4 regions of the Geobacillus sp. LYN3 genome follow, and region 3 is predicted to be linked to each of the others. Evidence: predicted binding sites of a transcription regulator. Region 3 holds the regulator's gene; each other region holds the start of a gene.
What was found. Region 3 encodes Rex, which represses fermentation and respiration genes when NADH is low (regulators of the CRP and FNR family bind a similar motif). Its sites were predicted from a motif close to TTGTGAAATATTTCACAA; they were not measured.
Positions count from the first base shown of each region.

Region 1 (5,390 bases), 450 kb from region 3:
ATATCAATCAATCCTTTTCGCTTTAATTGGCTAAGCGTTCGGCTTACCGTTTCCCGTGAGGTGCCGATCATGTTGGCAAGCTCTCGATTCGTCACATGAGCAGTCAAACGGTAAAATTTCCCTTGCGGTACCGCATTTGTTTTTGTTAAGCGCAACAGAAGCATAATAATTTGTTCATATGTGTTATGAAGAATTTGTTCTTCTAAACGTTTTTGCAAGTCAACGATTTTTTCGCCCATGACGCGAAATAATTTAATGCATACCTCTGGATAGCAAATTAACGTTTGTTCGAAGTCAGCGATTGGGATCGCAATTAACGTCGCTTCGTCGATGACTTCCGCGTGCGCAGGGTACGAACCTTTTAAGAAAAAACCGGTATGCGGAAACATTTCGCCTGTCTGCAAAATCGAGATGATTTGTTCTTTCCCGCTCATATCGGTTTTATAAATTTTTACCGTCCCGGAATGAATGAAATAGACACGCTCGAGCGGGTCTCCTTGCATAAATACAAACGTCCGCGGTTTATAAACGCGTACATGGGAAATCGATACGAGCGACTCCAGTTCATGATCGGATAACTCGCGAAAAAGCGGAACATTTTTTAGTCTCTCTTTCAGCCAATCATTTGTCATTATTCCATCTCCTTACATAAATTTCACAAAAATGTGGCTTTCGCCAAGTGGAGTTCCCTTTGACAAGAATAAAGGAACCACAAGCTTTCTGTTATTTCTATACTACCATTTTATGAGTTTCTTCATATGCGAGCTGTGACATAAATCATAGTATGCGTTTGTCATGACTCACATATTTTTTATTTTTGCAGCGTTACAATGGGGACGAATCAAAGATTAGGAGGTTGAGGATAGATGGAAGTGAACCCATCAGTCCGTCCGTCTTTACGTCCCGAACGGCGGAAACAAAATAGTTTCCTTAAATCAATATTAATTTTTACGATTTTAATCAGCTTTACCGTCCTGCTTGTCGGCGGATACTGGATTTTTAAAGAAATGGCGCCAAGACCGAAAGAGGTCCGAAGCGAAAGCGGCGACGTATTAATGACGAAAGAAACAATTATCGGTGGGCAGTCCGTGTTCCAGAAATACGGATTAATGGATTACGGTACAGTGCTTGGACATGGTTCTTACATGGGGCCGGATTATACAGCAGAGGCATTGAAGATTTACACGGAAGGAATGCAAGAGTATAAAGCAAAAGAACTATATGGTAAATCGTTCTCGCAATTATCCAAAGATGAAAAAACAATCATTCGAGATAAAGTCATTAAAGAAATACGGAAAAATCGCTACAACCCAGTTACCGATGTGCTTGTGTTAACAGATGCACAAGTATATGGGCTTCAAAAAGTTCGTGACTATTACCGCGATGTATTTACAAACGGTGATGGTTGGGGCTTGCAAAAAGGGTTGATTAAAGAATCGGATATGCCAAAAACAAATCGCGCTTGGGTTGCGGACAGCGATCAAATTCAGCAAATTGCCGATTTCTTCTTCTGGACAGCTTGGTTATCAAGCACTCCGCGTATCGGTGACAATATTACGTACACCAACAACTGGCCTTATTACGAAGATGCAGGAAATACAATGACGTTTTCCGCCATGTGGTGGAGCGGTGCAAGTGTGACCATCTTAATTTTATTTGTTGCGATTATTTTGTACTTCTTCTATCGTTATCAATTGAGCATGCAAGAAGCATATAAAGAAGGACAGTTTCCAGTTATCGATTTGCGCAAGCAGCCATTAACCCCTTCGCAAGTGAAATCAGGAAAATACTTTGCGATTGTCGCTGTGCTGTTTTTCGTTCAAACGATGTTTGGCGCGTTGCTTGCCCATTATTATGTAGAACCAGACAGCTTTTTCGGCATCAAATGGATTCACGATTTATTGCCGTTTAACATTGTGAAAGGCTACCATTTGCAACTAGCAATTTTTTGGATTGCAACATCATGGTTAGGTATGGGGATTTTTATCGCACCGCTTGTCGGCGGACATGAACCGAAAAAACAAGGGCTTCTCGTTGATATTTTGTTCTGGGCGCTCGTTGTTCTTGTCGGCGGCAGCATGATCGGTCAATGGCTCGGTGTGAACGGATATTTAGGGAACAGCTGGTTCTTGCTTGGCCATCAAGGATGGGAGTACATTGAGCTTGGCCGCATTTGGCAAATCATCCTGGTAGTGGGCATGCTCATTTGGCTGTTTATCGTCTTTCGCGGTATTAAGAGCGGATTAAAGCGGGAGAGCGATAAAGGCGGATTGATTCACTTATTGTTCTACTCGGCGATTGCAGTGCCGTTCTTTTACATCTTTGCGTTCTTTATGAAACCAGACACGAACTTTACAATGGCAGATTTCTGGCGCTGGTGGATTATCCATTTGTGGGTAGAAGGAATTTTCGAAGTGTTTGCGGTTGTTGTGATCGGCTTTTTGTTAGTGCAATTGAGACTTGTTACAAAAAAATCTACAGTAAGAGCATTATATTTCCAATTTACGATTTTGCTTGGCAGCGGGGTCATCGGAATTGGTCACCACTATTATTACAACGGTTCGGCGGAAATATGGATTGCGCTTGGCGCCGTTTTCTCGGCGCTCGAAGTCATTCCGCTTACATTGCTTATTTTAGAAGCATATGAACAATATAAAATGATGCGCGACGGCGGAGTTAACTTCCCTTATAAATCGACATTCTGGTTCTTGATTTCTACTGCGATTTGGAATTTAGTTGGAGCTGGCGTGCTTGGGTTTTTAATCAACTTGCCGGCAGTCAGCTACTTCGAACACGGACAATTTTTAACGCCAGCTCACGGCCATGGAGCAATGATGGGGGTTTACGGCATGTTTGGCATCGCAGTGTTGCTGTATTCGCTGCGCAATATTGTCAAGCCGGAAGCATGGAACGATAAATGGCTAAAATTTGCCTGTTGGATGCTCAATATCGGGCTTGCAGGGATGATTGCAGTGACGTTGTTGCCAGTCGGCATTCTGCAAATGAAAGAAGCGTTTGAACATGGCTATTGGGCGTCGCGCTCTCCAGCGTTTTTACAACAGGATCTTGTACAAACCTTGCTTACGATCCGTGCTGTTCCAGATACGATTTTCTTAATTGGTGTCATCGTGATTATGGGGTTCAGCGTAAAAGCGCTATTCCATTTGCGTAAACCGACACACGGCGAGGGAGAAGCGCTCCCGGTTGTCGATCTGACAAAAGAAGAATAAACAAAAAAGAATCACAGCACAAATAGCTGTGATTCTTTTTATCTTTCTATGATAGCGCTTTCTATCTTGTTTATTGTTAGGTTTTCTGCATTTTTTCTTTTTTCTCGTGACATTGAAAACAGTATAATGTTTCTTTTTCGTCGCAAATGACGCCGTTTAAGAAACCATGAAAACAATGTATCGGTTTGCCGCACTGCGAACAAAAGCCAACAAGCTCTTCCAATCATCATTTCTCCTTTCACAGGCATTGAGAATTTTCATCCATCAATTGTGATATTCGTCACTACGACAAACGACAGAAATGATTATGATGTATACATAATTAATTATACTATAAAGGAGGCAATAAGTATGAATCAATTTGCCGCAAAAATTCATGCACCTGACTATGAGCCGAGAGAAAGACACCCTGCGATCTTTCGCTTATTCGATAGCTTAAAACCAGGTGAAGTGATGGAATTAACAAACGATCATGATCCGCGTCCGTTGCATTATCAGTTTATGATGGAACGTCCAGACCAATTTACTTGGGAGTACTTGGAAGAGGGACCAGAAATTTGGCGAGTCGCAATCGGCAAAAAATAAACATGAATGCTAAAAAAGATTCCCGAAAGAATGACGGGAATCTTTTTTTTTTTGTTGCTTCCATGGTACAGTAAAACAAAGATTTTGGTGAAAGGGGAAAAATGAATGAACAAAATGGCAGGAGTGGTTCTTGCCGGCGGGCAGTCGCGGCGTTTTGGCAGCCCGAAAGCGTTTGCCAAATTTAACGGAAAATATTTTTTTGAAATTGCTGTGGAAACGTTACGCACAGTAGTAGAGGATATTTATATTGTTAGCCATCCTTCGCTAATAGACTGTTTTCGACAAAAGACGGCGGAAAAAGTGATTATGGACGATGAACGGTATCGTGGCCAAGGGCCGCTTGCCGGAATTTATACGGTCATGAAAGAATGCGAAGCGGAATGGATATTTGTGCTTCCGTGCGATATGCCGTATATGCGTCCAGAAGCAGCGGCAAAACTTGCTAAATATGCGAACGAGAAGTTTGATGCGATTATCTGTGCGCATTTCGGCCGAATTCAGCCATTAGTTGGCATATATCATCGGCGAACATGCAAGCAGATCGAAAAACTTCTACAGGCACAAGATAATAGGATGAAATCGCTTTTTCGCCATTGCCATGTCCACTATGTGAACGAGCAAGATTTTTGGGAAGATGAGATCGTCTTTCGCAATGTAAACACGCCGAATGAGTTTGACGATATTGTGACATAAGTCACTTTGTGATATTTATCACATTAGTGTCCTCTCCAATGCAGTACAATGAGAACAAGGAGGGGGATAGTAGTGAGGGACTTTAACGAAAATCCGTTTATTGTGATTTGGGAACTAACAAGGGCATGTCAGTTAAAATGTGTTCATTGCCGAGCGGAAGCGCAATATCACCGCGATCCGCGCGAATTGACATTCGAAGAAGGGAAAAAGTTAATTGATGATATATATGAGATGGATCAGCCGCTTCTCGTGTTTACTGGCGGGGACCCGCTCATGCGCCCAGATGTATATGATCTTGCCAAATATGCGATTGACAAAGGACTTCATGTTTCAATGACGCCAAGTGCGACGCCGAACGTGACAAAGGAAGCGATTCGGAAAGCGAAGGAAGTTGGCCTTTCTCGTTGGGCGTTTAGTTTAGATGGGCCAAACGCGGAAATTCATGATCGTTTTCGTGGGACATCCGGTTCGTTTGATTTGACCATAAAAGCGATTGAATATTTACATGAACTCGATATTCCGGTGCAAATTAATACCGTCATCTCCCGATATAACGTCCATGTGCTCGATGAAATGGCAGAGTTGGTTGAAAAACTAAAATGTGTGCTTTGGAGCGTCTTTTTCCTTGTGCCGACAGGACGCGGAAAAGAGTCTGACATGATTTCGCCGGTGGAACATGAAAAAGTGTTTCGCTGGCTATACGAAACGAGCAAGCGCGTCCCGTTTGACATAAAAACGACAGCTGGACAGCATTATCGCCGGGTTGTTTTGCAAGCGAAAATGCGGGAGAACCAAATAACCGGTGACGGAATTCGTTATGAAGACGTGCTGATGAAAGGGCTAACTGGACAAGTCGATGGTCTTGGCCGTGCGCCAAAAGGG
Region 1 is NZ_QCWL01000001.1:1,154,644-1,160,033, forward strand. It holds gene DCC82_RS06040 (Crp/Fnr family transcriptional regulator) at 1-632, opposite strand, end outside; gene DCC82_RS06045 (nitric-oxide reductase large subunit) at 867-3,230, shown strand; gene DCC82_RS06050 (DUF2249 domain-containing protein) at 3,582-3,815, shown strand; gene DCC82_RS06055 (molybdenum cofactor guanylyltransferase) at 3,921-4,508, shown strand; partial or broken gene DCC82_RS06060 (radical SAM protein) at 4,581-5,390, shown strand, end outside.
Region 1: the regulator Rex is predicted to act here: its motif matches at 3,499-3,516, upstream of DCC82_RS06050 (DUF2249 domain-containing protein).

Region 2 (15,589 bases), 1.2 Mb from region 3:
GGGATTAATAAATTGAATAACTCCATTTTCATCTGTGATCAATATGCCCTGCTGTACATGTTCGCACACTTTTTCCGCTAGTAAAAGCTTTTCATTCATTTTTTTTATCTCCGTAATATCCGTAATCACTCCACTTAACATTACTAGCTTTCCATTTTCATCAAATGCGGGAAACGTTTGATCCAAAACCCAGCGAACCGTCCCATCCTGTTGATGAATAATGCGATATTCATGTTCAAGACAGCTTCCCTTCCAAAGAGCAGATTGCTTTTTCTCTACCTTTTCTCGATCTTCCGGGTGAATAACTTTTTTCCATAGCTCTACATCTTGATAAAAGGCTTCAGGCTGTATTCCGTAAATCTTCTCGCAAGCCGGAGAAACAAAAATAACCCGCCTTTCCGCTAAGTTAGCTAGCCAATAAACTTGGTCCGCTTTATTATAGAGTGTGTTCCATTCGTCAAGAAGTTCCAATAATTCTTTTAACGAAACATTTTTGTCTTTCCTGATTTTTTGCAAATGCTTATGAATCATATCCCATTCTCCATAAAAAAATTAATCGCATCTTTTTCCGTATCGAAAAGTTTAATAAACGAAGCAAACTTAACAATATGGAAAATTTCTTGAAGCGAATCTCGAACCCCTGCGATCACCAGCTCTTTTTGCTGCTTTCTTGCCGTCATGACACTATTGGCAATAATGCCAAGACCAGCGCTATTAATATATTTCACTTGTTCCATATTTAATATGAGATACTCAGCTGGATTTTGAATAAACTTAGCCATCGCTTTTCGAAATTGTTCGGTATTGTTCAAAGTAATATCTTCATTCCATACGAAAACATCAATTAGTTCATGCTGTGCACCCATATTCCGTTCCTCCAACAGTCGTCAATGAGCTTTATATTTACACATATAAAACAATACGTTATTCCCTTTTTGTTCAATATAAACATCGTCTACAATATGAGTGATAAGCTGCAACCCCCTACCACGTAAGCCTTTGTTGACCTCATCCTTTCTTGTAATGTCAAATTTCTTTCCATGTTGCTTTACACCAATAATCAAATTCTCTTTTCCACATTTCCAAAATACTTCAAAAGGCAGCTGGTTTGTTTTTTGACAATATTCATACGCGTTCGTACACGCTTCCTCCGTTGCTAATCGAAGAAAGAGACAATCACGTGGCAAAAATCCCATTTCACTTGCGATTTGCTCGGTTATATCCATCGCTTTCATAATATCAGAATCTTCCATTACTGTGATATTTCTCCTTATACTTATACTTTCCATCAATATTCCCCCTATTTCTTCTATAATATGTGTGCTAAATAGTACTTTTGTAAGTACGATAACACTTTCTATTCATAGGGGATGAGCATCTTTATAACAACACAGCAACATCGCACTATGTTCGCTTCTATATGTTTATTATAACTAAATACCTAGTTCTTATATACTATTAATGATTATAATACAAATTTATTTTGCTTCCTATTTCCTATATACCAAAACATTTCCATGTTAAACAAGCAGAAAATAAAAAAGGAACATCATCGATCCATAATTTTGTCTAATGATGTTCCTCATTGATAACTTTACGATTGTTTAACTGATATACAAGAGCAATTAGCTGAGAACGGTCGTTTACCCCTATTTTTTGAAAAATATTTGTAATATGGTTTTTCACCGTATGAATGCTAATAAATAATCGATCCGCAATTTCGCGGTTGCTGCATCCTTGGACTAATAAGTTTAACACATCCATCTCCCGGGTCGTTAAGCGTTCCGATAGCATATCGATATTCAATTCTTGCTTTGACGTCTGATAAGTATTTTGCTTCATGACCATTGTGCCGATCCCTATTAATGCCGCAACATATACTTCCGCTTCTTTTGCAGCCTCGATATCTTTCAAATGAACAGCCATCACGCCGTGCACATGTTCATGAACCGAAAATGAAATTTCCATTACAGTCCCAAACTTTGTTTCACGCAGCTTCGGTATATTTTCTAGCAGTCTTTTTTCAGTAGAAAAGTAGCGTTGGCAAACATCTTCATAATATTCTGTTACTTGTTGTTCTGAAATGGCGCCACAATGAACCTTTACTTTCCTTTTATGATCGGCTAACACTGTAAATGCGAAATCACCGTACGCCAGTTCCGCAACAAAATCTGTCATCATCCGTATAATTTCATCGGTATCTTTTACAACATTCATTGCCCGGCCAATTTCTATTAACATCGATAATCTCATGAAATGTCGATCCATTTTTATGTAAGCTAATTCATATTTGGAATGTAATTGCCAATATTTCATGAGAATAGCGCCGATTTGGACTGCCTCTTTCGGTAATGAACGTTTTGTTTGACTGCCGATCACAATCCAGCCTTCTACTTCATCGTTGTGCAAAATCGGATATATCACAACAGTACTCGGTTTTATTCCATTTTTCACGAAAAAAGCAAAACGTGGGTCAAGCGCGGCATTTTCAACACAAACAACATTGTGCGAATGAAATAGGGAGTTTGATAGTGGAGGAAAAGCGGTCTTTATCTGCTGATTCCAAAGCTGTTCTGCCTTTTCTCCCACAGCGTGTGCAACAACCCATTCGCGATTTTGCCGTTTTATATACAATGAAAAATCTATATCAGAGTCTATCTTTTGAAACATATGTAAAAAATCGTCCATATGCAAAGAAAACTGTTGCGCACGATCCACTGCCGTATCTAATAAATAGAAGTACTGTTCGTAATGTTGTTTTTGTCTATTATTGCTAATAAACTCGCCACATATTGTTGCCATTTTTTCAATATCATTTAACTTTTTTTCCACCGCCGATATCGTTTGCTCTTTTGTTTGTTCAATGGCTTGAAGCCATATTTGTGAGTCAGGGAAACGAAAACACTGCTCCTTGATCATCGGTTTTGTCTCTTCTTCAATAAACGCACCTGCCCAAATCCAATACTCGACTTTTTGTTCCACTAGTACAGGTGCGACAATTGCCTTTACTCCCCAATACCCTGTCTGAACAACCATCGGACGTTGCCATTCGGTATAGTCATTCGGAAAACATGAAGGAGGAAACGGCTTATCTGGAGAAAAAAGTACAAGCTCCGCTAATTCCGTTATATTTGAGACTTTTGTAACAGGTTGATGCTGTAAATCAAGCATAATAATGCTTAACTCCGTGAGTGCTGCATATGCATCTTGAACATGCTGCAAAAAATCTTTAATATTCAATTCCTCCTCAACTCACTTACTTGTAATATTGTCATCCTTATCTATTATTTACGTATAAGTAAAGCGAAGTCAAGTTTAGGAAAATAAGGATAGATAATTCAACTATATAGTCCTATTTTCATATGTTCAATATCATAAGTCGATCTGTTAATAATTTTTTAGTCTTGAAATGCCGATTGATCAAAACCATCAGTTAACAGGCAAACAACCTCTACCATTTTCCATCTATTGTTTACGATTCTATTAATTCAATCTTTCATAACATATAAAAGGCCCGGCACGTTCGTATCATGCCAGGCTTCTGTATTCGTTACTCATGGCTCCATTGTTTTTCGGTCTGCCACCTCTTTATCAATGTTCCAATTTGATATTTGATGCTCTATTTTCTTTTTTATGATCCCGCATGTATACAAGGAATAATGAACTTGCAAACCATGTAATCAACCCAAAGATAAAACTTCCCCACCAATTTTGTGTAAATTGTAGAGAAAATAAAACCGTTAACACACAAATGAAACCACCAATCATCCCATAAACAGACCCTTGCGCAGTTTTCGCTGCTTCTTTAGAACCTTTCTTCATGCCAACCATCATCACAGCAACAACCATAACGGCTGGAAATGCGGCAAAAATTCCCCCGATAACTTTCCATGGTAATAGTTTTGCCGTTACATAACTTAACACAACGGCTGATCCGCCGAATAAAAAACGGAAAAATAAATCACGTCTATCCATACAATCACCTTTAATTAAAAATATCCTGAAATGACAGCAAAAAGGATGGAAACGAGAAACCACCCAGCTATTGATTGTGTAAGCCCACGTTTCCAACCTTGCTTAGTACAAAAGTAAACGGCCCCTATTGCACACATAATATTGATGAACATCCCAACAACGGCTCCTTGAGATAGAACAATCGACTTTTCCACTAATTCACTGCCCTTTGCATCGAGCCGAAGTGTCAGTAATGCTGCTAAAAATACAGCGGGAAAGGCAGCAAAAATTCCTCCTATTTTCGGCCCTAATTTTCTCGAGATAATGGTAGAAGCGACGACCGCGCCTCCCCCTAATAAAAATCGAATAACTATTCCACTAATTGATAATGACTCCAAGATAGATTCATCCTTTCTTTGGTGACCAATCTAGTGAGGTAAATATTATTTTTATATATTTATTTGTGATTATTTTCACGTATATATTGTAAACGACGATAGAACAAACGCTTGTGAACTTTTATTTAATTTTTTTCTTGTAACGCTTACACTTCCAAATTTGTGACAAATGTTTGAATAAAACTTATTTTTTCTTACTCCCAACCATGGCGGCAAATATTTTTATAGTAAATCGATTTAATCATCATATGAACAACGTAAATGCAAACATTCAAAAACAGCATGGCTAGCTGGAACATCAATGAACATTCTGAACTGAAAAAATCTACAAGAGAAAGAGGGAATGCCTCCTTTTGGCTATCTCATCTCCGAATATTCAATAGCCTAATTTTGGAAATACAAACACTTAACCTACAACTTGTCTAATCAAACTTATTATCCTGCTCATATATTAATATCGAATCTTAATTAAAAGAGGTGAAACATATGTCAAAAGATTGGGAAGAAAAATGTAAAGATCACCATAAGCCAAAGATAAGATGTGGTTGTATTAATGGGCAAGTAGTGACAGTGAATGGACCTGCAACGCAAGGACCTCCGGGACCTCCGGGACCTCCAGGACCTCCAGGACCTCCAGGACCTCCAGGGGCTGGTGCTATTATTCCGTATGCATCTGGACTAACTCCTGTTGCACTGTCTACAACTGATGTTTTAGGTGTAGTAGTTAGTACTGGATCTATCCTTGGATTCGGAAGTTCTGCGCCAACTGTTGACCTTAGTGCAGGAACACTAAATCTAGGCACCGCCGCCATAAACATTCCTGACTTCGCATTTGTGGTTCCTCGTGCCGGAACAGTCACTTTTTATGGTCAATAAGTGACACGACATAACTGCAAAAAAGGAAAACGGCACCGTCCCGAACAGTCTACGCTGTTCGGGACAGCGCCGATAATCGGTGATCCGATTTCAATCGTGCTCCACATCACCATGGAATAGTCAAGTTAAGCGGCGGCTTGCTGAGTACGTCAGCCAGCTGCTGTTTGATATCGGCCAATGTCTCCGGCGACTTGGCTTCGGCGCGCAGAACAAGGATAGGCTGCGTATTCGACGGACGCACCAATCCCCAACCGTCTTTGAACTGGATGCGGGCGCCGTCCACGTCTACGACCTTATGACTGCTTGCAAACCGCTGTTTGACCGCGGCGATGGCTTCCGCCTTCTGCTCTTCCGGACAAGGCACGCGCGTCTCCGGAGTGGCATGATACCGTGGGACGTCGGCAAATAGCTGCGACAGCTTGCGGTCATCATTGGAGAGTATACGCAACAACCGCCCCGCCGCGTACAAGGCGTCATCATAGCCGTAGAACTCGTCATTGAAGAACAGATGTCCGGACATTTCTCCTGCAAACGGAATCTCTGGCCGGCTGCGCAGTGTCGCCTTAATATGTGAATGGCCAGTGCGATGGAAGAACGGTTTGCCGCCAAGCCGTTCGATTTCCTCGACCAACGCCTGCGAACACTTGACCTCAACCGGCGCTTCGGCCCCTGGATAGCGACGGAGAATCTCACGCCAGAATAAAATCATCAATTGGTCGCCCCAGAGGATGTTTCCTGCCTCGTCGACGACTCCCAATCGGTCACCGTCGCCATCGAATGCCACACCGAGATCCGCCTTTTCCCGTCGCACCACGTCAATTAAATCCTTCAGATTCTCCGGTACCACCGGATCTGGATGGTGATTAGGGAATGTCGGATCGGATTCGCAATACAAAGGTATGACCTCGCAGCCCCATGCCTCCAAGGCTTTCGGCGCAATCGCCGAAGGGGTCCCGTTGCCGCAATCGACCACTACCTTGAGCTTGCGCGATCCCAGCTGGATCTTGTCTTGCAGCATTTTCAGATAGGCCGGTTCGATGTCAAGCGTCTCCACATATCCTTCCTTCCACGTGTCGATGCGGCTGATCCCTTGTGAGTGGAGAATCCGCTCCATCGTCCGCCGCAATTCCTGAATGCGCTCGCCATAAATGGTAGTCTTATTCATTGCAATCTTAAAACCGTTTTCGTCGCCTGGATTGTGGCTTGCGGTGATGATCATGCCGCACGGCACATTAGTGTACTCGAGGCTGTAGTAGAACATCGGGGTCGTCACCTGACCGATGTCAATCACCCGACACGACGCCTGGCTAAGCCCCGCAATCAGCGCACGGTGTAATGCAGGTGAAGAGATGCGGTTGTCGTGGCCAACCACCACTTTCTCCTCACCGGCTTGCCGTACCATTTCCGCAAACGCCAATCCTAACAAATAGGCAAAATTCTCGTCGAGCTCCTCTCCTGCGCGTCCGCGAATATCGTACTCTTTAAACACGTGCTTCGGTAGAACGGATCGTTGTTCCATCGAAAGACTCATTGAAAGCCACCTCCAATTGCAAGGAATTTGCCATAGCTTCCGTCAATAAATAGGAAAGTGTCGACTCAGCCCCTCGATTCGGATTCGGCCCATCCGAATTTAGGCCGTCACAGCAGCTCCCATCGCTCAGATCGGCGAGGGGAACACCAAGGTCGTTATCGCCATAAAACCAATCGCGGCAGCGACGAACGACTTCTCGGTACGTGTCGTCTCCCAATACCCGATAGGCCTCGCGGGCGGCCAAGGCCAGTTTCATCACATCAACGGGTTGCTGATCCCAGTCAGCGCGTCCGTTGCGGCTGCACCAACCGCGATTGCCGATAGGACGGATGACGCCTCCCTGGCCGCTCATCTTATCCAGCAGGAAGTCGAGGCTTTCTTTAGCTACCTGCAGCGTCTCAACGCGGCCGCGATACCGATAGGCCACAAACAACGCCCACGGCAACAGCCCATTGGCGTAGGTGATTTGCGGCTCATACCAACGCCAGTCATCCGTTCTGTTCATGTGGTAAGCGTCGAGCAAACTCCGCTCAAATACGTCCGCCAGATTGATGAGATCAGCCTCGGTCACACCAGAAGGCAAATCCAAACCGTCTCTCCGCTTAGACAATAGCAGGCAACAAGTCGCAAGAGCCCATGCCTGACCGCGCAAAAACCGCAACCCGCGGCTGGCCGAAAGCGCCCGGCCCAGGATCTCGGCGGCCACACATCTCCGGGCCTCATCATCGAGATTTACGTACGCCACTGCCGCAGCCCAGAGTGATCGGCCTAGGCAGTCGTCTGAGCGTGATTCTGATTCCGGCGTCCGGTCAAAATGAAAGTTATTCTGGAACCAGCCGTCCTCCCTCTGCGCCCAGAGCAAGAAGGCCAAGTATCGATCCAACAGCCGATATAGCCTGTTTTGCTCCTTGGACTCATCGTCTCCAAATAAATCAAGCCACTCCATGCACACCCAGATGGCACGCGCATTGTCATCGGTTGAGTATCCCTCGCGTCGGCGCGGAATGCGCCCCAAGCTATGCTCAAGCAGCCCCGTGTCGTCAGTCATGCGTTCTAAATGATCGAACTTAACGACTGACAGAGGCAACGGGATTCACCTCTCCTTCCAATCGCTCTTTGGCTTTTTCATCACCGTCCGTTTCACTGCAGAGCTTTGCAAACAGTTGCAGGTGTTGCTCGCCTACACGAGGCCAGTGCGTCGTTTCACCAATCTTCCGAATCCGCTCTTCCCACTGCCGCAAAGCCGCATCATCGGCCAACAGCCGCCGCAACTGCCGCTCCCAGGCTTCAGTGTCGCCGTACGGCAGCAACAGTTCCTCGCATCCGCGCAACAGGTCGCGGGCATGTTCATATGGCGTCGAGAGAACCGGACGGCCCACGCCAACCGCATAGGCCAAGGTGCCGCTGGTAATTTGCTGCATCCCCGGATACGGAGTGACGTAAAGATCACACGCCGTCAAATAGGCGATGAGTTCCTCCTCGCTAAAATAGCGGTCGATCATTCGTACGTTCTCCTCCAGTCCGAGGCGACGGATCATCTCCTGAAGCTCCTCGCGGTACGCTTCTCCTTCGCGTTTTTTCACTTCAGGGTGTGTCTGTCCGGCGATGACATATAGCGTCTCCGGCACTTCGCGAACGACTCCCGGCAAGGCGGAGATCACTGACTCGATGCCCTTGCCGCGATTGAGCAATCCAAAAGTGAACATAACCTTGCGTCCTTCGAAGCCCAAGCGGCGGCGAAGGCGATCCCGTTCCTCACTGAGCGGCTTTGGTGAACCGTGCGGAATGTAGAAGATTTTACTCTCCGGCAAGTTAAACGCTCGTGTCAGGTACGAAATCGCCTGACGATTCATAACCACGATAGCGTCGCTCGCATCGGCAATTTCTTGCTGAATACGGCGATAAGGCGGTTGAGGATCAGCAAAGATGGTATGAAACGTCGTGACAAGCGGCTTTTTCAGGGCTCGGACGAAGTCCAGTATGTATTCACCCGCTTCGCCTCCGAAAATACCGAACTCGTGCTGCAAGACCACTACTGAGACATCGCTAAGATTAACCCGTTCCGCCATTCGCGTGTAAGCCGCTCGGTCCTGTGCTGCCAGCGGCCAAAACTTCGGATTGTTCCGGTACACTGAATCGTCATCGCTTTCGTTATAGAGCACAATCACCGGATCGACATCTCGTCGTTTGCCGGCGGCGCTCACGCTCTCAAGAAGATGCTCGGTGAACGTGGCAATGCCGCAACGACGCGGTGGATATGTGCTGACGTATGCGATCCGCTTCATGCCTGCATCACCTCTTGAGGTTGGTTGATAATAGAATTCTCGAACTCCTCGCCGGCAGGCGCCACGGTCCGATACCCGAAAATGCTGTTGCTGAGACGGCTACCATCGCGTACGACTGAACGATCCCAAAGGATGGAGTTCGAACAATGCACGCGAGCACCGATGTAGCAGTTATCACCAATCACCGCGTATGGACCAATCACCGCTTGGTCGCCTACTTTCACATTATTTCCAATTAATACTGGTGGCACCAAGAGGACGCCGGAACCTAATTCGACGCCTTCCCCTGTCCAAACACCTGGCTGAACCTGACGCCCTTGCATGGAAAGAGGAAAACGTCGGTCGAGCGCATCCCAATGAACTTGGCGATAACGTGCCGGAGTTCCCATGTCGCGCCAGTAGCCACTGCTTACCATACCGTAGACTCCAGCGTTTTCCTGAATCAAACGCGGGAACGTTTCGCGTTCAATCGAGACCTCGCGTTGCGCCGGAATATAACGCATAACCTCCGGTTCGAGGATGTACAAGCCGGCGTTGATTCGATTTGACGGTGCCTCTTCAGGGCGCGGTTTCTCAATAAAACGCAAGATCCGTCCGGTATCATCCTGTTCAACTACTCCGTATGAAGAAGGATCATCTACTTCTGTCAGTGCAATGGTGGCAATTCCACCGTGCTGGCGGTGAAACTCAAGAAGAGGAATCAACTGTGGCAAGTGGACGATGTCGGCGTTGAAAACCAAGAACCGCTCATCGAGTAGTCGCTCCGCGTTTTTGATGGCTCCTGCCGTCCCCATCGGAAACGGTTCGAGAGCATACTCAATCTTCACTCCCCAGCGCCGTCCGTCGCCGAAGTAACGACGAATCACATCTGAGCAGTGGTGAGCGGCTATGACAAACTGATCGACGCCTTGTTCACGCAGATGAGTGATGAGGTGTTCCAACCATGGGCGATTTGCAATGGGTGCCATTGGTTTCGGTAGGTTTTCAGTTAGTGGACGTAGACGTGTGCCCAAACCTCCAGCTAGCAGCAATGCTTTCATTTTGCCATCCCTCCATTAGTTTCGAAATTCATAGGGTTTACTAAATTACTATGAAGACCGAAACAGATGGATGAATGAAAAAATGAAAGATGAGAGGTTGATTGTTAGCACTCAATATCACCGGTTGCTAATAATTAGTATACATAATATCCCCTGTGATGGCAAGTAAAACGCTCGTACTTTTGGTTGGACCACATTGAGTTTGCTCAGCGATCTCCATGCTGCTAAAGAGAAAGCCTGAGGATTTGGGACTTTGCGTCCCTCTGTGCTAAGAAGGACGCAAAACAGGAGCGCCAAAAGCTGTCTTTTCGGTATAATACAATTGTTGACATAATATAAGATAATAAGGATTCATACGAGATGAAGGAGGTAAAGATGCCATGCCTTATCCGCTCCCACCATATCGCGTAGGAATTGCCGGCGCAGGCGCTTTTGCTGAGTTCTTGGCCGGCGCTCTCGCTCCGTTGCCGGAATTTCAGTTGACAGCCGTTGCTGGCCGTACTGACGAAAAGCGCCAGCGCGTGCTGGACGCCTATCGCCACCATCGATCCGATGCCGCTCCCCCGCGCGAATATCGGGAAGCGTCCGAACTTATCCACGATCCGGACATCGACGTGGTGATCCTGACAACACCGCCTCACCTCCACGCACCGCTCGGCGAACTTGCGTTGACGAAAGGAAAGCATCTGTTGCTGGAAAAACCAGGGGCGCTGACTTCAGCGGCGCTGAAAAGCAATGCCCAGCTCGCAGCGAAACAACGGCGAGCGTTCGCCGTCAATCTGGTCTTGCGCTACAACCCGTTGGTGGAAGCGGTCGAATGGATGCTCCGTCACCATCTATTGGGTCGTGCGCACCACGCCAGTCTCCACAACGCCGCACACCGCGTCACATCTGGGCATTGGTTCTGGAACCGCGAATTGAGTGGAGGCATCTTCATCGAACATGGGGTTCACTTCTTCGAAGTCGGTCGCCACTGGTTTGGCGAACCTGTGGATGCGCGCGGTTTTGCCGCAACCGAAGCAAACGGCGAGCAGTCGCGCGTGTGGGCGAGTGTGATTCACCGCAGCTGCACACGTCAGGGCCATGTACAGAAAGCGCAATTGCCGACAAAAGAGGCAGGCGCCGAATCTCCGAACGAGTACGTACCGGTTCAGTACTACCACGGATTCACAATGGAGGCGGACGCTCCCGAATCGACACAATGGGAAGTCCACTGTGCCCAAGGGCGGATTGTGCTTGAAGGCTGGATTCCTCAACGTCTGTACGTCGAGGGCGTGCTCACAGCAGAACAGGCAGAACTAATCGACGCTCTTCTCGACACCATACCTACGCAACCTGCGGCAAACGCTGGCGAACAGGTACGGACATGGGCCGCATCGCGGTTCCCGTCGTCCGATCGTACATCCTCTTCTTCTGTTTCCCGCCTACCGTATCGGCGGACGTTATCATTAGTTGATCGACAAGGATGGTATGAGGCGATGGTCCAAGCCCGCTTCCTAGACTTTTGCCGGATGATCCAAGACCCGAACTGGAGCGGACTGGTAACGCCTGACGACGCCGCATCCGACCTAGCCCTCGCCGAAGCTTGCACGGTTTCGGAAGCTTGGCAGGAAGGCTTGAGTCGGGACTTTTCATCCAATCAGACGAGACCGCTTTCACCTTGATTCGCACCCAACCATCTCCTTTCTGGACATCATTAAATAATTCCATCTGTTGGGCGTACGAAAAAAAAACCGCCAACCAGGGAAACGCCTGGTTGACGGTTTCAAATTTTTATAGTTCTGTCGTTGGAAATCAAAACTACCCTATCGTCGTGAACCTTTCTCACCTATGCCACTGAGCCGAATATCATATTTGACCAATGATGCACAACAGGGATTAAGAGTAACCATTCTTCCAAAAATAACAACTGCCCGCTAATTTATCCGGCATCCACGTCGCCTCCCTTTCGCCAATACAATACAGAAAACTAAGACAGGCACAAATCGAAAGAAAAGATCCCTTCATCCATCTTAATAGAAAATAGATAACAAATAATAACATTAACAAACTTAATTTGCTAAAATAATAGAAAAAAAAATAAATTTTCAGGTGAGCAACTTGGAAAAGAAAGGTTTCTTTGAAGAACTATATCTCGCAAATAAAACATATCCCGAATCAAATATCATTCAACGTCTTTCTCCAAAAGAATATATAGAAGTCCTTATTCTTCATGCAGCAAAGCAGCTTGGAGATAAATTTAAGCGCCTTGCCGACGAAAATCGTTTTGATGAGATTATCCAGCTGACAGAACACATTTCCAATTTAGCATCCGATCATCAACAAAAACTTTCTTTACCGCTTTCGATGATTACATATAACTATTCCAACAGGGAATTACCTGTTATTAAAGATTTGTTTTTATCAAGATTGAACTTGTTGCATAATGACAAACACTCAATGAAAAACTTTTTTAAAACTCTTAAATATGAAATGTTGACGGCCGACTCTGTTGATTTTATGGTCAGTTTTATTCGTATGTCGGGATTACAGCTCATCATCCGGCCGCTATTAGAGCTTGAAATCGGGAAGAGCTTTTAGATAATGCGATTAAGACATTTCAGCAAGTGATCCCGAAGAAAGAAATTTTCGGAAAAATTACTGGAACGGTCAAAGAATTTGATAAACCTTATCTGTTCAGCACGGTCCAATCCCTGCATAAAGACGAGATTTTAAAACGATTTAAGCGAGACGAATTTGACTATATAATTATCGATGAATTTCATCATGCCGAAGCACCGACGTATCGAAAAGTGATCGACTATTTTCAACCGAAGTTTTTACTAGGCTTGACCGCTACGCCGGAACGAATGGATGGACGAGATGTTTTAGCGCTTTGTGACCATAACATTGTCTACGAAATTCGCTTGAGAGAAGCACTAGAGGCCAATTTACTAGCACCGTTTCACTATTTCGGTGTATCAGACCATACCGTTGACTACAGTAAAATCCCTCTTAAAAACGGCTTCTTTGATGAAGATGCTCTTGTAAAAGCATTAAAAACCAATGAACGGACAGATTTTATTATCGAAATGATTAAGACCTACGGCTACCACGGTGACCGGATGATCGGGCTAGGATTTTGCACAAACATTGAACACGCGAAATATATGAGTGAGGAATTTAACAAACGTGGGTATCATACAACCTACTTGACCGGTGAGCACAGCATCGATTATCGAGAAAAAGTCATTAAACAGCTAGAAGATGAAAACCACCCTTTAGAGTTGATTTTTACTGTCAATATTTTTAACGAGGGAATCGATATTCCAAAGTGTAACTATTCAGCCACATGATCAAGTGAGCTGAATATTTTTTGTATTTCCTGTCTATGATGTGAATATTGATAGACAAGGAGGTGAATCGCATGTTGACGGTACAACAAGCTGTATTTACAGTTGAGAGCTTCATCGGCAAAGTCCAACAACAAAAACAGCTAATTGCCCATCAACAACAAGTTATCGACCAGATTTTTACAGAAAACAAACAACTACGCAAAGAAAATGAACAACTCAAGTATCGCGTTCAAGGACTAGAAGCACGCACGAAAAAAACAGCTCCAATAGCCATTTGCCCGATCTTCTGACCCTGACCGTTTTGTCCATACCCATTCCTCTCGTAAGCCATCTGGCAACAAGCTAGGCGGACAAGGCGGAGCGCAGAGAGTTTTTAACAACTTTTTCCTAATTGTACAGAGTGATAAAACCACACGCCATAGATTACGATATATGTAATCGGGCGTGTGGTTTTTTCGTGTAAATATCTATGCCTTGTTGTTTCGTTTGTTTTGCTGATACAGTTGTACGATTTGTTCCTCCTGTTCGCGAATGGTGACTTTTGGAACAGGGGTCGGTTTTTTGTTTTGATCGATGGCGACCATTGTTAAAAAGCATGTCGTTGTTAAGTGATGTTCACCTGTAAATAAATCCTCTGTTTCGACTTTGACGAATACTTTCATGGATGTGCGACCGGTCGAGTAGACGAATGCTTCAAGCTTTAAAATATCGCCAACTTTTGCGGACGAAATGAAATCAACTTTGTCAATCGAAACGGTGACGACTGCTTTTCGTGCATGACGCATGGCGGATATTGCCGCAATTTCATCAATGTAAGCTAAAACGGTACCGCCAAAAATCGTGCCGAGATGGTTTGTATCAGAAGGTAATACGAGACGCGTTTGAATCGTTTTTGACTGCTCGACGCTTACTTCCATGATTTCATCCCTCCGTACGCTAAAAGACGCTCGCGGTATTCGCGTGCTGCCTCTACCATCACTTGAAGTGCGGCAATCGTTTCTTCTTCTTTTCGAGTTTTTAATCCGCAATCAGGATTGACCCAAAATTGTTCTGGACGAAGAACGCGAAGTGCCCGTTCGATTTGTTCGCTTAGTTCTTCTTTTGTCGGAATGCGTGGGCTATGAATGTCATACACCCCTAATCCGATTCCCTTCTCATACTCATATGTTTCAAATACAGAAACAAGTTCACCGTGGCTTCGCGACGATTCAATAGAAATGACATCCGCATCAAGCTCATCAATGATATGCATCATATGTTCAAATTGTGAATAGCACATATGCGTATGAATTTGCGTTTCCTCTTCCACCGATGAGGTAGCGAGGCGAAACGCCATAACGGCATCTTCCCAATATGATGCATGTTTCTCTTTTTTGAGCGGCAATCCTTCCCGTAACGCTGGCTCATCGACTTGAATGATGCGTATTCCTTCTTTTTCTAACTGCAATACTTCCTCACGAATGGCGAGGGCGAGCTGCACCAGCACATGTTTTCGTGGAATATCGTCGCGAACGAACGACCAGTTTAAAATAGTTACTGGTCCTGTTAACATTCCTTTCACAGGTTTAGTCGTTAATGATTGGGCATATACTGTTTCTTCTATGGTCATCGGTTGTTGATAGGCAATATCGCTAAAAATAATAGGTGGGCGCACACAACGTGATCCATATGATTGCACCCAGCCGTTTGTTGTGCATGCCATGCCTTGCAGTTTTTCACCGAAAAACTCCACCATATCTGTACGTTCAAATTCGCCATGGACAAGCACATCGAGCTGAAGTTGCTCTTGAATGTCGATCCATTTTGCGATTTCTTTCTTTATAAACGACTTGTATTGCTTGTCGTTCCATTCGCCTTTTTTCCACTTCATTCGAGCTTGGCGCACGTCGCTCGTTTGTGGGAAGCTTCCAATCGTCGTTGTTGGCAACAGCGGAAGTTGTAAATGTGCTTGTTGTACTTTTCGTCGTTCGTTGTAAGGTGTTCGGCTTACCGGAACGGTTTCGGCTGTTTGTTCTTGTTCGTGGTGAAGTTTGGCGAAATAAACGTTTGTTTGTTCATCGTATTTGATTAGCTCGTCGATCGTTACGTTTCCGTTCATATACTCTGTCAACATACGTATTTCATCTAATTTTTCATCGGCAAATGATAAAGCCCCAGCAAGCTCCGTCGG
Region 2 is NZ_QCWL01000001.1:1,854,346-1,869,934, reverse strand. It holds gene DCC82_RS09720 (SpoIIE family protein phosphatase) at 1-531, opposite strand, end outside; gene DCC82_RS09715 (STAS domain-containing protein) at 528-866, opposite strand; gene DCC82_RS09710 (ATP-binding protein) at 888-1,289, opposite strand; gene DCC82_RS09705 (response regulator transcription factor) at 1,570-3,240, opposite strand; gene DCC82_RS09700 (DUF3147 family protein) at 3,592-3,975, opposite strand; gene DCC82_RS09695 (DUF3147 family protein) at 3,990-4,352, opposite strand; gene DCC82_RS09685 (phosphomannomutase/phosphoglucomutase) at 5,335-6,759, opposite strand; gene DCC82_RS09680 (glycosyl transferase) at 6,710-7,846, opposite strand; gene DCC82_RS09675 (glycosyltransferase family 4 protein) at 7,827-9,044, opposite strand; gene DCC82_RS09670 (nucleotidyltransferase family protein) at 9,041-10,084, opposite strand; gene DCC82_RS09665 (Gfo/Idh/MocA family protein) at 10,465-11,748, shown strand; partial or broken gene DCC82_RS09660 (DEAD/DEAH box helicase) at 12,185-13,404, shown strand; partial or broken gene DCC82_RS09655 (IS66 family transposase) at 13,491-13,779, shown strand; gene DCC82_RS09650 (acyl-CoA thioesterase) at 13,887-14,336, opposite strand; gene metE (5-methyltetrahydropteroyltriglutamate--homocysteine S-methyltransferase) at 14,327-15,589, opposite strand, start outside.
Region 2: the regulator Rex is predicted to act here: its motif matches at 4,416-4,433, upstream of DCC82_RS09695 (DUF3147 family protein).

Region 3 (7,455 bases):
TTTTTCCGAAACGATTCACGTCGCTGAAGCCATCGGAGCCTTACTGCTCGGGCTTGTCTTTTCGGAGACGGAACACCGTGATCGAATCGCACATTTAGTTGTTCCATTCCGTGACTTCTTTGGAGCTATTTTTTTCTTTAGTTTCGGTTTGAGTATTGAACCGTCAACCTTAATTCATGTGTTTTGGTTATCATTAGGGGCCGTTATCGTCACTCTAATAGCAAATATCGTCGCAGGGATGATCGCTGGGAGAAGGGCTGGATTGTCCTACAAAGCCTCTACAAACATTGGTTTGACGATCACTGCGCGTGGGGAATTTTCCATTATTGTTGCGAATCTGGGGATTACAGCGGGGTTAAACCCTATATTAACTCCTTTTACCGCACTTTACGTTCTCATGCTCGCGATATTGGGGCCGCTCTTTGCCAAAGAAAGTAAAAGTATATATAAACTACTCAATAAAGTATTTAAATGGGATAAGAAGGTAATAAAAGAGAAGCAGAAGGAACGACTGGAAACTGCGGAAAAATAATAGCATCTGCAACGCCTTCTTTACCATTCGCTTACTTCAGATCCATCTCTTATTTGCTTCCCCCCCGAGTGGACGCTCAGTTACCGGACAAGCGGCAACTCAGGGACGTATTCATGCAACCGATCGGTCTAAAAGATGTTTACATTCCAAAAGAAGACCTCTCTATGCAAATACTGTAGACTCCGTTTCTTCTCTTCCCTCTATCCAAAAAGAAAAGGAACACCGGGGTCACTCCCAGTGTTCCTTGTTTTTTATAGGGATTACATCATTCCGCCCATGTCAGGCATGCCTGGGTTGCCGCCTTTGTTTTCTTCTGGTTTGTCAGCGACAACTGCTTCTGTTGTTAAGAACATAGCGGCAACAGAAGCTGCGTTTTGAAGTGCGGAACGAGTTACTTTCGTTGGGTCTACGATACCAGCTTCAATCATGTCTACCCATTCACCAGTAGCCGCGTTGAAGCCGATGCCAGGTTTTTCTGTTTTTAAGCGTTCAACAATGACAGAGCCTTCCAAACCAGCGTTTTGCGCGATTTGGCGAACTGGCTCTTCAATTGCGCGAAGAACGATTTTCACACCAGTTGCTTCATCGCCTTCTGCTTCAATCGCAGCAACTTTATTGTATACGTTCATTAATGCTGTACCACCGCCGGCTACGATACCTTCTTCCACAGCGGCACGAGTAGAGTTGAGCGCGTCTTCGATGCGTAATTTGCGTTCTTTCAATTCTGTTTCTGTAGCTGCACCAACTTTGATTACCGCTACGCCGCCAGCTAATTTTGCTAGACGTTCTTGCAATTTTTCACGATCGAATTCAGAAGTTGTTTCTTCTAATTGCGCACGAATTTGGTTGATGCGAGCTTTAATGCGTTCAGAGTCGCCAGCGCCATCTACAATTGTTGTATTTTCTTTTGTTACAACAACTTTTGAAGCGCGGCCAAGTGATGCGATTGTTGTAGATTTTAAGTCACGTCCTAGTTCTTCGGAGATAACTTCACCGCCAGTTAAGATTGCGATGTCTTCAAGCATTGCTTTACGACGATCACCGAAGCCAGGAGCTTTAACTGCTACGGCAGTGAATGTACCGCGAAGTTTGTTCACTACTAATGTCGCAAGTGCTTCGCCTTCGACATCTTCTGCGATGATTAATAATGGTTTGCCTTGTTGAACTACTTGTTCTAAGATAGGCAAGATGTCTTGGATGTTAGAGATTTTTTTGTCTGTGATTAAGATATATGGATTTTCAAGCACTGCTTCCATTTTTTCTGTATCTGTGATCATGTATGGAGATACATAACCACGGTCAAATTGCATACCTTCCACAACATCTAATTCTGTTGTGAAGCCTTTTGATTCTTCTAATGTGATAACACCGTCGTTACCAACGCGTTCCATTGCTTCTGCGATTAATTGGCCAACTTCTTCGTCAGCTGCAGAGATAGCCGCAACTTGAGCAATCGATTCTTTTCCTTTGATTGGTTTGGAGATTGCTTTTAATTCTTCTACTGCCACAGCGACCGCTTTTTCAATACCTTTACGGATGCCCATTGGGTTAGCGCCAGCTGTAACGTTTTTCAATCCTTCGCGGATCATTGCTTGCGCTAAAACTGTTGCCGTTGTTGTACCGTCCCCAGCAACATCGTTTGTTTTGCTTGCAACTTCAGCAACAAGCTTCGCACCCATGTTTTCAAATGGATCTTCTAATTCGATTTCTTTCGCGATCGTTACACCGTCATTCGTAATTAATGGAGAACCGAATTTTTTCTCTAATACAACGTTACGGCCTTTTGGACCTAACGTTACTTTTACCGCATCAGCTAATTTGTCCACACCACGTAACATCGCACGACGAGCTTCTTCGCTGAATTTAATTTCTTTTGCCATACCCCGTTACCTCCTTATGAAATAGAATCGTTAAGTATTTTGTTAAGTATTATTTTTGCATATCTATGTTATCAACGCTATATTAACCAATAACAGCTAAAATATCGCTTTCACGTAAAATTAAGTATTCTTTGCCATCATATTTTACTTCTGTACCAGCATATTTCGAGAAGATAATACGATCGCCAACTTCTACTTCTGGAGCTACACGTTCACCGCTGTCAAGCACGCGACCTTTACCAACAGCAACAACTCTGCCTTCTTGTGGCTTTTCTTTCGCAGTGTCTGGCAATACGATGCCGCTTGCAGTTTTTTCTTCTGTTTCAATCACTTCAATGACAACGCGATCACCTAATGGCTTTAACACGGAAAACAACCTCCTTGATAATAATTTTTGCCGTTCTTATTAGCACTCGTCTTAACTGAGTGCTAACACACTTATAATATTAATGAACTTCTCTTTTTTTTGCAAGTGGGAAACACCAAAAAATAATATGTTTTTTCTCGTTTCCTGCCCTTTTTAATTATTTCACATTTCCACAAACCTAAACAACAATCCATTCTTTTTTTGTCATTTTTTATAGAAGATGTGCTACAATACGGGAAGTATCACTATATTATTTTATCGGCAAAGGGGTAAGTTTCATTGAAACGACGCTACTGGTATGTCATTATTACGTATGTCATCATGCTGCTATCAGGTATTGCAGGGGTCCCATTGTTGCATTTTCTCGGTGTTGGAAAACACGCAAAAAATGACTTTGTGGCAACAGAGATCGCCTCTGGCTATTGGGCGGTGATCAGCTTTTCCATCGCCTTTCTCATCATTCTCTTTTTCTTGCGTGAAGATATAAAACAGCGGCACACCCGTTATAGCGTTCCGTTATCTACGGCATGGATGTGGGCCATTGGCGGCGTCTTTTTAGCCTTGTTTGCCCAAAGCATTGCCGCCAATATTGAATGGCGCTTGCTCGGCATCGAGCCCGGTTCAGAAAATACCAAACGAATTGTCGAGATGATTCGAGTCACCCCATTATTGATGGTCGTTACTTCTATCATCGGACCGATTTTAGAAGAAATTATTTTTCGCAAAATTATTTTCGGAACACTATATCAAAAATATAATTTCTTCATTTCCGCACTAGTTAGTTCTCTTTTATTTGCGGTTGTCCATATGGAATTGGAACACTTGCTGCTGTATGCGACAATGGGATTTACCTTCGCGTTTCTTTACGCGAAAACAAAGCGTATTTTCGTTCCGATTTTTGCCCACGTCACTATGAATACGTTCGTCGTATTAATACAAACGATATTTGCAGATGAGATAGAAAAAATGATGCGGCAAACAGAACAGATACAACTCATTATTGGAGGCTTTTAGTACGATGAAAAGGTCACCATTACAATTCGCTTTTTTCTATTTCCTTATGGGCATCTTATTCACTTACTTGTCGATTCAAAGTGCGGATGAAACCATTTGGAATTTTTTCACGATCGTTCTTGCGATAATAGCTACGCTTGATTTTGGAACTGCGATACGTCTGTTAGTACTTTACTTTAAAAAATGAACCTCCCGCCGCATTCACGGGAGGTTTTCTTGTTCCGTCTGCGCCAATAGCGCTTTGCGATAAGCTATTTTCGAAATCCAAATGCTCACTTCATATAAAATCGAAAGCGGAATCATAACAATGACTTGTGACAGCACATCTGGCGGCGTAATGACCGCCGCTAAAATCAATAATGCTAAATAAGCATATTTGCGCACCTTTATTAATAGCATCGGTGTAATCAAGCCAAGCCTTGTTAAAAACATCACAACTACCGGCAGCTGAAATACAATTCCAAATGGCAAGATCAGATGAAGCAAAAATTCAAAGTATTCATTAATCCCTATCACCTGATGAATACCGAGACGGGACGCTAAATTTTGCATAAAACGAACGACGAAAGGAAATAAGATGAAATACGCAAAACTAATGCCAGCTAAAAAGAGAAAGATCGAAATCGGAATGTAGCTTAATGTGATTCTTCGTTCCTTTTCATACAGCCCGGGACTGACAAACGCCCAAATTTGATAAAGCAGAACTGGTGCGGTAAGAATAAACGCAATCACAAACGCAAATTGAAAATAAATTTTTATTGGGTCTGTTAAACGAAAGGCGTTCATCGTTAGTTCTTTCGCTTCGTCTGTTCGTTGCAAATATAAAATGACGGGCTCCACGAAAAAGAAACTAGCAATAAGGGCAATGACAAAAAACACAAGAACAATAATAAGTCGCTTTCGTAATTCTCCCAGGTGTTCATACACCGACATTTCTTTATCGTCCATACTTCAATCATCCTAACAAATCATAATTGGTCTGGCTTTTTTTCATCCTCGTCTGTTAATCCTTTAGTGGCATCCTTAAATTCCCGCAGCGATTGACCGAGCGATTTGCCCAGCTCCGGAAGTTTTTTCGTTCCAAACAATAATAAAATAACAAGCACAATTAACAAATATTTCACTTTTTATTCTCTCCTTTATCGGCCGGATAATTTTTTAAGAAATAGACTAATGATTGCAATTCAACCGCTAAATCAATATGATGGACACGAATATGTTTCGGTACGTTCAATCGAGCGGGTGTAAAGTTTAAAATTCCTTTAATCCCTTTTTGAACGAGACGGTCCGTAATCCATTGAGCGGCAGGAGCCGGTACGGTCAAAATCGCAACAGGAATTCCTTCGTGAAGGCGATTTTCCAATTCATCCAAATGATATACTGGCACACCGCCAACTTCTTTTCCTACTTTCTTTTGATCGACATCAAATGCCATCACAATTTTTGTATTATTATTTTTTGTAAAATTATAATTTAAAAACGCTGTCCCTAAGTTCCCGACTCCAAATAACGCCACTTCGGTAATTTCATCTTGATCAAGCGTCTTGCGAAAAAAAGATAATAAATAATTGACATTATATCCGTATCCTTTTTTGCCAAGCGCACCGAAATAGGAAAAATCACGACGAATGGTCGCGGGATCAACTTTTACTGCCTCACTTAATTCCGCAGAAGAAACTCGTTGTTTTCCTGAAGCATGTAAATTTTTCAAAAAGCGGTAATATAGTGGCAAACGTTTTGCAGTTGCTTGCGGAATTTTTGGTTGTTCATTGTTCATTCGCAAATCCCCCAACACTACTGTTTTCTCGTTGATAATGGCCTGATTTCCCACCTGATTTTTCCACTAAATAGGTTGGGCCAATCACCATCCCTTTGTCTAGCGCCTTACACATATCATACACGGTCAGTGCACAAACAGAAGCAGCCGTCAGCGCTTCCATCTCCACACCTGTACTTCCTTTTGTTTTTACCGTTACGGTGATCAGCAATTGGTAAAGCGCTTTTTCTTCCTCGACATGCCATGCAAATTGGATGTCGACACCTTTTAACATAAGAGGGTGGCACATTGGAATTAAATCAGACGTTTTTTTTGCGGCCATAATGCCGGCTACTTGCGCAACAGCAAGCACATCCCCTTTTTCAATCATGCGATTTGTCATTTTCTCGTAAATTTCTTTATTTACGGTCACGCTCGTTTGTGCTACCGCTACTCGAATGGTATCCTCTTTTTCCGTAATATCGACCATTTTTGCACGGCCTTGTTCATTAAAATGCGTAAATGATGACACGCATATCTCCTCCATTTATAAACTATACACTATTTTTGGGCATCTGTCTTTTATCGTTTTGTTTTATTGCGATAAGAAAACAAATTACGCTACACTATTATTGTTAAACGAGAGGTGAACAACAATGATTATTTTGCAAGTCAATCAACTGACAAAATATTTCGGTGCTGACCTTATTTTATCGAATATAAAATTAGAAATACAATCCAAAGATAGGATTGCGCTCGTCGGAAGAAACGGAGCAGGAAAATCGACACTGTTAAAAATTATTGCTGGTGAGATGTCTTACGATAGTGGAGAAATCATCAAACCAAAAGAAGTATCGATCGGATATCTTGCTCAAGATAGCGGTCTACACTCCTCTTTATCCATTTGGGAAGAAATGATGACAGTATTTGCTCCTCTAAAAACAATAGAAAAACAATTGCGCCAGATGGAGCTGCAAATGGGAGACCCTGATCTAATCGCCGATTCTTCCCGCTATGAAAAATTATTGAAAGATTATGATGCATTGCAAGAACGCTATAAAGAACAAGGCGGTTATCAATACGAAGCGGATATTCGTTCGATTTTACACGGCTTACAATTTGCGAAATATGACTATATGACGACTCCCGTTCAATCGTTAAGCGGCGGACAACGAACTCGTCTGGCGCTTGGAAAACTGCTTTTAATGAAGCCTGATTTGCTTATTTTGGACGAACCGACAAACCATTTAGACCTTGAAACATTAACATGGCTCGAACAATACTTGCAAACATATCCTGGCGCTATTCTTATCGTATCCCACGACCGCTACTTTCTTGATAAAGTTGTCACCCAAGTATATGAGCTGTCACGGACAACATTGAAACGATACACAGGAAATTATAGCCGTTACTTAGAACAAAAAGCAGCCGAATATGAACGAGAACGAAAACTGTATGAAAAACAACAAGAAGAAATCGCAAAACTCCAAGACTTTATTCAACGCAATATTGCCCGTGCCTCCACAACAAGACGTGCACAAAGCCGGCGGAAACAGTTGGAAAAAATGAAGATAATAGAAAAACCAGTAGGAGATGAAAAATCTGCTTCCTTTTCTTTTGACATCGAGCGACAAAGCGGAAATGACGTATCAATCGCTGAAGATGTCGCAGTCGGATATGATGAGAACAAGCCGCTCATTCGCAACATTCGTTTCCGCATCACGCGCGGTGAAAGCATCGCCTTGGTCGGACCAAACGGAATCGGAAAGTCAACGTTGTTAAAAGCGATTGTAAACAAACTTCCGCTGCAATCAGGACATTTCCGTTACGGTTCGAACGTGCAAATCGGCTATTACGACCAAAACCAGGCCGATTTGTCCTCGAATAAGCGCGTGCTCGATGAACT
Region 3 is NZ_QCWL01000001.1:700,504-707,958, reverse strand. It holds partial or broken gene DCC82_RS03725 (cation:proton antiporter) at 1-532, shown strand, start outside; gene groL (chaperonin GroEL) at 793-2,412, opposite strand; gene groES (co-chaperone GroES) at 2,495-2,779, opposite strand; gene DCC82_RS03710 (CPBP family intramembrane glutamic endopeptidase) at 3,059-3,793, shown strand; gene DCC82_RS03705 (YdiK family protein) at 3,798-3,980, shown strand; gene tatC (twin-arginine translocase subunit TatC) at 3,995-4,741, opposite strand; gene DCC82_RS03695 (twin-arginine translocase TatA/TatE family subunit) at 4,762-4,917, opposite strand; gene DCC82_RS03690 (redox-sensing transcriptional repressor Rex) at 4,914-5,570, opposite strand; gene moaC (cyclic pyranopterin monophosphate synthase MoaC) at 5,560-6,081, opposite strand; gene DCC82_RS03680 (ABC-F family ATP-binding cassette domain-containing protein) at 6,206-7,455, shown strand, end outside.

Region 4 (3,768 bases), 460 kb from region 3:
TTTTTCTCGAATCTCCTCCCCGATTTGTTCTAGCATTTTTTCCGCCATCGATACGTACGCTTCGTATTGTAAAAATAAGGTCCGCTTTCCGTTTGTCCATTCGCGCACCGTTCCCATGAACGTGGTCACCGCTCCGGCTTCGGGGCGCATTACTTTTTTTACCACATTCTCAATGGAAATCGGCTTGTCCGTAATCATAAAAAGGCGTTCCTTCATTCGTTTTTTCTCACCTCATTCATTAACCAATGTAAATAACTTTCCTCATCATTGATGAAAAATAAAGGATATGGAATGAAAGATAGCCGCGAAGAAGATTCCCACGTAATAACGGCAATAATATTAGACAACTGTGACAGCGAATCCCAATCGTCCTCGTTTCGCAGCATCACAACCTTTTTATATGATTCATGTTTGTAGCCTTCGACAAGCACGAAATCAAGCGGCAAAAGTTCATATAATGATAAAATTTGCCCGAGCGACCACACGGGCTGCCATGCGTGAAGCTCGAGCAAACCGCCGCCTTCCACTGAAACGGCAACTGCTCCCGCCTGCTCGTGGCGCTTTGAATCCGTATAGGAATCGTTTCTTTCAGGATAACCGCCGTGTCCGTGATGTTTCACTGTTCCGACACGATATCCTTCGGCTGCCGCGATTTTTATCCATTTTTCAATAAGCGTCGTTTTGCCGCTATTTTTATAGCCAACCACTTGCCAAACGTTCATATGTCACTTCCTTCCTCATCTTCTAGCAGCCATACATCGACGGTATCCCCTTTTGCAAATCCTCGCGTCCCTCCAGGCAGCACCATCAGCGCATTTGCTTTTGCCAGCGATGTGACTATATTCGATTTATCTGTCCCAACAGGCGACACGGTTAACCGGCCATCTTCGACCGCCACATAACTTCTAACAAACCGGGTAAACGGATTCGGTTTAGGAAAGTCTGCCATCAACGTTGCCGTCGCTTTCCGTAAATACGGTTTTGGCGAAAATAGACGCGTCCGTACGGCCGGACGTACAAACAACTCATATCCAACGTAACATGCCGAAGGGTTGCCAGATAGACCAAACAACAGTTTTCCATTGAGCTGCGCAACCGTCGTCACGCTTCCCGGACGCATCGCGACTTTATTAAATAACACTTCTGCCCCAAGGCGTTCATAAATGGCCGGCAAATAATCGTAATCCCCAACCGAAACGCCGCCCGTTGTGATGAGAAAATCAACTTGTGGCAGCGCCTTTTGTATTGCTGTAAAACATGTATCCACATCATCGGCTAATTTTCCAAAATAAACTGGCTCCGCGCCGCTGCGTACTACTTGCGCCTGAATCATATAGGCGTTGCTGTTGCGAATTTTTCCGGGAACGAGCGGCTCAGATACGTCCAAAAGCTCGCTGCCTGTCGCGAAAATGCCAATTCGCGGTTTTCTCGCGACTTTCACCCGAGCATACCCGAATGTTGCTAACAATGCTTGCACACCTGGATTGATAAACGTTCCTTTTGGGACGAGCACATCTCCTTTTTTCGCGTCTTCTCCTTGGAACGAAATGTTATCTCCCGGTTGAAAGGGGCGTTTGATCGACATATATGTTTTTCCATCGCGCTCATATTGTTTCGCTAATTCCAGCATGACAACCGCATCGCATCCATCTGGAATTTGCGCTCCTGTCATAATGCGCACCGCTTGAAATGGCTGAACAGTTTTCGCCGCTACTTGTCCCGCTCCAATCGTTTCAATCACTTCAAATTCTACCGGATTGTCAAGCTTTGCCGCAGCGGAGTCAACAGCACGTATCGCAAAGCCGTCATAAGGAGAACGATCAAACGGCGGAACGTCATGATCAGCACGCAATTCTTCCGCCAAATACCGTCCGTATGCCTCTTCTAATGGAACCGTTTCTGCTTCTCCTGTTCCCGCATACTTCATTACTTTTTGAATTGCCTCTGTTACCGGAATAGGAGTTCGTTTTTCCACCATGATTTTATCCCTCTTCCCGCCATATTGATTGCCATTTTTGTAATTCATGCATTCTTTGTTCCAATGTTATTGACATTATCAACCTTTTTCTTCATTTTTTCAACTAATTCTCCCAACACACTATGTTGGCTGTTTACGACTTCATGCTGCTTCATTGTTTCGATGAGCTGTTGTTCTAATTCTTTTATACGTTTTTTCTATTTCAAACTGCCGATGTTGTAGTAACGGAAACATTGCATATCTCCTCTTCCATTCCTTCTTGTTTCCTATTGTACGAAAACGAACAAAAGCTAGTTGTGATGTTAATCACATTTTTTCACTCCATTCGTCATTCGACATCATTTGTTCAAAATCTATTCATATGTGTGATGTACATCACGACATAGAAAAAGGAAAGGAAATATGCTTAAGTTGTAACAATTTATAAATGGAGGTTACCGATCATGGAAAAACGGTTTACAGAACAATCGATCATCGGTGATATCGTAGCACAGTTTCCAAAAGCAAGCGATATTTTCAAAGCATACAAAATTGATTTTTGCTGCGGTGGACAGCGTCCGTTAAAAGAAGCGATACAAGAACGAAACTTAGATGGCAAAGCGATACTAGAACAATTAAATACTCTTTATGCACAATCACTTGAAAAAGATGAAAAAAATTGGTCGGAAGCTTCTTATAGTGAACTGATCGACCATATTATCCAAAAACATCACCGTTACCTGGCGGAAGAATTGCCTAATCTTAGCCCTTACGTAACAAAAGTGCTTCGCGTTCATGGGGCGCATCACCCGCATCTAGCACAAATTCATAAGTTGTTTAACGAGCTGAAAACAGAACTCGAGCAGCATACGATCAAAGAAGAAACTCATGCTTTCCCGCTTATTTTACAATTTGAAGAAACTCCGACTCCAGAAAACAGAGAAACGATGAAACAAGCAATTCGCGAACTTATCAATGAACATGATGTTGCTGGCGATATCATCAAAACGATTCGTGAGATTACAAATGACTTCACCCCGCCAGAAGATGCATGCCGGACGTACCGGCTTGTCTACAATCGATTAGAAGCTCTTGAGGAAAATTTATTGGAACATATTCATTTGGAAAATAACATTTTATTTCCGCGCATTCTTCATGAAACAGAAACATCCTAATAAATAAACCACAACCGGACTGCTCACGATAACGAGCGAGTCCGGTTTGTTTATCCGCCAATATAAGACATTTCAATTTTTTTCCGCGTTTTTGCTGTTTGCTCCGTCCGTTCATCCGAGTAGCGGTCTGTCCGCATGTTCCATGTCGATGCAATCATTTTCTTTATTTCTTCTTTATCGGCCCCGGAACGCAGTTTTTCTTTTAACGAAACGCCGCTTGCAGCAAACAAGCACGTATATAGCGTGCCACCGGCGGAAATGCGCGCCCGGGTGCAGCTTTGGCAAAACGATTCGGTCACCGAAGCGATAAAGCCGACTTCCACGTTCGTGCCAACATAGCGGTAGCGGCTTGCCACCTCGCCGAAGTAGGCTTTTTCCACCGGCTCAAGCGGATGCATTTGCTGCAGGCGTTCATACATTTCTTTTTTCGTTACCACATGGGAAAAATCCCAGCCGTTTGTCGTGCCGACGTCCATATATTCAATAAAGCGGAGGGTAATGCCTCGTTCTTTAAAATAGTTCGCCATCGGAATGATTTGCGAGTCGTTCATTCCCTTTTTGACGACCATGTTCACTTTGACGCCAAGCCCCGCTTCCCGCGCTGCTTCAATCCCTTTTAACACCGGCTTAACCCCG
Region 4 is NZ_QCWL01000001.1:1,160,679-1,164,446, reverse strand. It holds partial or broken gene DCC82_RS17990 (molybdenum cofactor biosynthesis protein MoaE) at 1-216, opposite strand, end outside; gene mobB (molybdopterin-guanine dinucleotide biosynthesis protein B) at 213-722, opposite strand; gene DCC82_RS06075 (molybdopterin molybdotransferase MoeA) at 719-1,978, opposite strand; gene ric (iron-sulfur cluster repair di-iron protein) at 2,422-3,132, shown strand; gene moaA (GTP 3',8-cyclase MoaA) at 3,183-3,768, opposite strand, start outside.
Region 4: the regulator Rex is predicted to act here: its motif matches at 2,273-2,290, upstream of ric (iron-sulfur cluster repair di-iron protein).